2 linked regions of the Heyndrickxia acidicola genome follow. The protein of the gene in region 1 interacts with the protein of each later gene in a pairwise test. Links are inferred from orthologs where the notes say so. Each region holds a gene or a part of one and is shown on either strand. Other genes may lie near its edges.

Evidence for each region. The genes of interacting proteins can lie anywhere in the genome.
Region 2: the proteins of A5N88_RS16850 (region 1) and A5N88_RS09140 interact in binary tests that used the Bacillus subtilis proteins (3 or more experiments, as listed by UniProt). The link is inferred for Heyndrickxia acidicola from one-to-one orthologs.

Annotation. Positions count from the first base shown.
Region 1 is NZ_KV440953.1:3,590,085-3,593,065, reverse strand. What follows is about bases 45-2,947. They hold A5N88_RS16850 (glycosyltransferase family 2 protein), read right to left. Parts: upstream 2,049-2,947; coding sequence 1,041-2,048; downstream 45-1,040. Other genes in these bases: A5N88_RS16845 (RNA polymerase sigma factor), read left to right, coding at 2,748-2,947; A5N88_RS16855 (GtrA family protein), read right to left, coding at 625-1,044; A5N88_RS16860 (amino acid permease), read left to right, coding at 45-349. In the rest of the region: more of A5N88_RS16860, read left to right, coding at 1-44; more of A5N88_RS16845, read left to right, coding at 2,948-2,981.
Region 2 is NZ_KV440953.1:1,958,125-1,961,066, forward strand. What follows is about bases 1-2,864. They hold A5N88_RS09140 (PTS fructose transporter subunit IIABC), read right to left. Parts: upstream 2,434-2,864; coding sequence 568-2,433; downstream 1-567. Other genes in these bases: pfkB (1-phosphofructokinase), read right to left, coding at 2,445-2,864. Also shown: more of pfkB, read right to left, coding at 2,865-2,942. UniProt on the Bacillus subtilis protein: The phosphoenolpyruvate-dependent sugar phosphotransferase system (sugar PTS), a major carbohydrate active transport system, catalyzes the phosphorylation of incoming sugar substrates concomitantly with their translocation across the cell membrane.

The DNA.
Region 1 (2,981 bases):
TAATTGGCTCCTAAATGCTTCAGGAATGTCCGGATTTATTGCTTGGCTGGGAATTGCTATCAGTCATTACCGCTTCCGCAAGGCCTATGTTGCACAGGGGCGGGACCTTAATGATCTTCCCTACAGAGCAAAGTGGTTCCCATTTGGCCCTATCTTTGCCTTTATCCTTTGTGCAGTTGTCATTATTGGCCAGGATTATCCTGCTTTTATAGGCGGTAAGGTTGACTGGAACGGGGTCTTCGTATCCTATATCGGTCTGCCATTGTTCATTATCGTATGGCTTGGCTATAAATTTACTAAAAAAACCAAAGTAATTCCTCTTGAACAATGTGAGTTTATTGAAAGATAGAAAAGCGTAAGCGCCTTGCTCATCGGCGTACGGATTTTGCAGGCTCCGACTGAGATAAAGGATACACAGCGAGGAACGAGAGGATGTTGACTTATCGTAGGGAGGAGACGAAAAAATCCGCTAGACGATAGGCGCTGGATCCAGACAGTGACTACATTGGTTAATTGATTACTTTACTTCATAAAAATGGGCTCTGTTAAAAAACAATAGAGTTCTTTAACAAAGCTAATAAAAAAGACAATCCAACGAATGGATTGTCTTTTTTACTTTTCTTGCTACACACTTTCTCCTACTGGTTCCTTAAATACAAAGGCCTTCTGCCCAATGTAATTGGCAATGGTATAGATGCCGGTACCAAATAAAATGGCCGCATCAGTTGCCAAGCCTGACGGGAAACCGGGAATTAAAGAGAATACCCATAAGGATAGCTGTCTTCCTAAGTAATAGGATAGGAAGTAACAAATTAATATAACCGTTAAGAAGCGGATCATGCTTTTTCCGACTGGAGCGCTGCTTTTAAAGGTAAAGGCACGGTTTAATGCGTAGCTGACGCAGGCGCCAATCGCATTTCCAGTAAAAGTTGCCACCCAGTAAGTCAAACCGAATAAATGAAGAAAGAGATACATGGCAGAGAGTCCGACAGCGGTATTTAACAGACCGACAATAATAAAACGCACAAAAGAATGACGAATCATTTTACTCTTGTGACAGTATCCGCTTTAGAAACGGCCTTTCTCTGGATAAAAGCATTTGAAAAAGTGTCAGTCTCAATTCCATACCGCGGCCTTTGCTTTGTTTCTTGATAGATCTTTCCAATGTATTCTCCTATTAATCCAATACTCATTAGCATTAACCCTCCAAGGAACCATACAGAGATAATGAGAGAAGCCCATCCAATAGCTGCGTGCCCCATAACCTTCACAAGGATGGCATATATCCCTGCAATACTACTGCTGATGAAGGAAAGGAATCCGATAAGTGTAATCCAGCGAATAGGGGCAATACTAAAAGAAGTTATTCCTTCAAAGGCAAAGGCAAGCATTTTTTTGAGCGGATATTTTGATATTCCCGCAAATCGTTCTTTTCTGGCATAATATACTTCTGTTGTTTTCAGGCCGATAAGTGTAACAACACCGCGCAAGAAAAGGTTCTGTTCACTATAACGACTTAATTCCTCAAGCGCCCGTTTGCTCATCAAACGATAATCTGCGTGGTTGTATACAAGGTTTACGCCCATTTTCTTCATAAAGCGGTAATAGCCCTGTGCGGTCACCCTTTTAAAGAATGTGTCCGATTCCCTGTTATCCCGGACACCATATACTATGTCATATCCCTCGTGAAACTTAATCATAAATTCTCGAATGACAGATATATCATCCTGAAGATCTGCATCAATCGAAATGACACAATCTGAAAATCCCATAGCTGTTTCAAGTCCCGCTAAAAGCGCTTTTTGATGTCCAGCATTGCGTGCAAGCTTTATGCCCGTAACAAATCCATTTTTTTGGCTCAATTCTTCAATAATTGCCCATGTCTGGTCCCTGCTGCCGTCATCTATGAATAACAATTTGCTTTCTTCAGATGCTAGGTTTTCTTCTATTAATGAATTCATCACAGCGGTTAACTGTTTGGCTGTTTCGTGAAGCACCTCTTCTTCGTTATAGCATGGAACGGCAATTGTGAGTAATGGCTGATTCATATTACTCCTCCTAAACCTGAAATAAATTAATTTTGTCAGAATAGATAGCTTAATACCTGCAATAAGCCAAAAAACTTTTTCTTGTATGTAAATGACTCGTCGACTTGTTTACAGGTTCATTCATCGTTCTTGTTTTCCATAACCATAAGCGGGCATCATTGATATGCCCATACCACTTATAATAAACTGTCTTTATGAAGGAATTATTAAAATTCCGCATTTTCTTTTAGGAATAGTATACCATTAAAATAATTTACCCAAAAAAAGCTATATTAAATATATTCTTACAGGAAAAAATAACAATATACGTACTGACGGAAACTTATTTTAAAAAGGTTGTTTTCGCATTGATTGTTATTTTTACATACAAAGAATAAATCCGTGTTTTTTCGTCATTACTTTTTCTGTAAGCTATTCACAGGTTTTATCCTAAATTAAGGTATTTTAATTCTTCAATATATCAAATAACATAATAGCTTACGAAATAAGCTTTTAAAAACAGACTGGCGGTTACTTTTACATGTATTTTTTTTGCTTTCCTGAACAAAAAGACTTTCCGCTCTGTCCTTTTATTAAAGGAATCCAGCATTCATATTCATATTGTCTCTTTCCCGAACCACATGAATATTGGCCGCTGGTCCTTTCCAAACTAAGAAGAGAATAGTTGGTCATGGGTGGTTGCCATAGGGAGTTGAAAATGTGGATTTGGAATTAAACCGGCTTATAAAAGAAGCGAAAAATGGCAATCAAGAAGCTTTTTCAACGCTGGTAACAAAATATAAAGGACATGTTTTTCGCCATGCCTATGCCGTGCTCAACAACCATCAGGATGCTGAGGACGTTGCTCAGGAGGCATTCGTAAAAGCATTTTTATCCTTAAAGAAGCTGGATAATGAATTCGCTTTTGTTTCCTGGCTGACCCGAATTGTATCG
Region 2 (2,942 bases), 1.6 Mb from region 1 along the record:
TCACTAGGTAATTTAACCTGAATCTATCTTCTACTTGCCCCATTTAGCAACATAAGTTAAACGCTGTCAACAATGTCAGCAGGATAATTCACTTCTGCGCCGGTTGAATAAAAACAGCGATTTATTTCTTTGTAGCTGATTCAGTAATTAATTTATAAAGAAATCCAACTATATATTCCCTTTGTGTTGTTTTCAATATCATTGTTCTCTAGAAGGTCATTTATCCCTTTACTAATTACTTCCCATAGAATGTATTCGGCTATTAAACTATATATTACATAATCGATCATCCAAATTTCCTCCGCCAAACTGCCTGTTAGTGGAAGTAGGTTACTTGAGAGCTACCACAGTACACTGCGTTAAACACCTGAATAAAAAAGTTATAATAATAATGAAGGGATTACAACTGCATTACACGCTTTTTCATAGAATTCAATCGTTCTACTTAAATAAAGACGGCATAATACGGGTATCAACATTAAGATTTACCTGTGCCTAAAATTAAAAAGGAGACTCATCAGAATCTCCTTTTTACAAAATCTAGAAGCAACAATGTAAGAATAAATTCTACTGTTCTACTTCTACTTTTCTTTTTAAAAGACCAACCATTAATGCCGTAATGATGGTTCCTATAACAATGGCCAGTGCGTACAGGAATGGATGTGTGACAACCGGAAGAACGAATATGCCGCCATGTGGTGCAGGGAGCTTAACCTTAAATAGCATGCTGAGCCCGCCAGCCGCCGCTGAGCCTACTATAGCAGATGGGATGACACGAAACGGATCTGCTGCTGCGAAAGGAATGGCTCCTTCTGTAATAAAAGAAGCGCCCATTACATAGCAGGTAAGTCCCGCTTCTCGATCCCGTTTGGTGAATTTGCTGCGGAAAAGTGTTGTGGCAAGAGCCATCCCGAGCGGAGGCACCATACCTCCAGCCATGACCGCTGCGTGGGGAGCAAAGTTTCCGGCATTAATCATAGCAATTCCAAATGTAAAGGCTGCTTTATTAATGGGCCCTCCCATATCAATTGCCATCATGCCGCCCAGAAGGACTCCTAAAAGAATAAGATTGCCAGTCCCCAAGCCTCCTAGTACATGCGTTAAGTACGTATTAAAAATGCTGACAGGTGTATCAATGACAAAGAACATAATCATACCGGTTAAAAAGATTCCAAATAAAGGATAGATCAGAACAGGCTTTAAACCCTCCAATGATTGGGGAAGACGGTAAAATGCTTTTTTGACAAGGATAACAAGATAGCCTGCTAAAAAGCCTGCAATTAATCCTCCTAAAAATCCTGCCTTGGCCTGTGCTGCCATAAACCCTCCGACCAATCCTGGTGCGAGGCCCGGACGATCTGCTATGCTCATTGCAATAAATCCTGCTAAAACGGGGATCATTAATCCAAAAGCGTTGCCTCCGCCAATCGTATTAAGGGCTTCCGCAAATCGGTTATAGCTCGGATCTTTCGGGTCTGCTGAATGAATGCCAAACATAAAGGAAATTGCGATTAAGATACCGCCTCCCACAACCAATGGAAGCATATTGGAAACACCATTCATTAAATGCTTATAAAATCCCTTCCGGCTGCTCCCAGCGTCAGACTGTGCTTTTTTCTCTCCTGTTCCCCGGTATATAGGAGCATCTTTTCTTACTGCACGTTCCAAAAGCTCCTTTGGACGCCTGATTCCGTCTGCAACAGGAACCTCTATCACATGTTTGCCTTTAAAACGGTTCATTTCCACTTGCTTGTCAGCCGCTACAATGATTGCGGATGCCCTCTCAATCTCTTCAGCTGTTAAAATATTTTTTGCACCGCCGGATCCGTTTGTTTCCACTTTGATAGCAAGGCCCATTTCTTTTGCTTTCTCTTTTAAAGAGTCAGCAGCCATATACGTATGGGCGATTCCAGTGGGACAGGCTGTTACAGCCAGTAAGAGCTGCTGTTCATTTAAAGCGCTTTCTTCTCTATCATCCATAGAATCATACATTTCAAAGATCTCCAATACTTCAGCTGAGGATGAAGCATTCAATAATTTAGTTCTCACTTCATCTCTCATTAAAAGTCCGGAAAGCCTTGACAATGCTTCTAAATGAGTATTGTTAGCGCCTTCACTTGCAGCAATCATAAAAAACAAATGGCTGTCCTGTCCATCCAAAGAGTCGTATGGAATGCCCTTTTGGGACCTTCCGAAGGCAATAGCAGGTTCTTTAACCGCTGCCGTTTTGGCATGGGGAATGGCAATTCCGTCTCCAATCCCTGTTGTACTTTGTTCTTCTCTTGCCAATACGGCTTTTTCGTATTGTTCAGCGTCATTTAGTTTGCCTGCATTGACTAAAACGGAAACTAATTCATTTACTGCATCCTTTTTATTGGAAGAAACTAGCTCTAATTTAATGGTTGCATTTGTGAGCAGCTCGGTAATTTTCATAATTCTCCCCCTTATAAATGCGTAATTTCAACTTGTGTAAGTAATGTGAACACATCTTCTTTCTTACATAATTCCATTGAAAAAGCTGTTGCGCTGCCGGCTGCCGTCCCCATTCGAAAAGCTTCCTGGTAGTCTTTACGGGTTGCATAGGCGCTTAAAAATCCTCCAACAACAGAATCTCCTGCCCCGACCGAATTCTTCAATTCACCTTTGGGGGCATTTGCATGATACAATGCCTTTTTATTAATAAAAAGAGCTCCCTTTTCAGCCATGGATATAATAACATTTTCCACTCCCATTTCCACAAGCTTCTTGCCGTAAAAGGCTGCATCCTCAATCGTTTCTATGCTCGTTTTAAAAATTTCACCAAGCTCATGATGATTTGGTTTTACGAGGAAGGGCTTAGCCCGAATAACACTTTTTAATGCCGCTCCTGAAACGTCTGCAACAACTTTAACCCCTTTTTCTTTGCATACATGAATTAACCCTGAATAAACATCCGGCGAAAG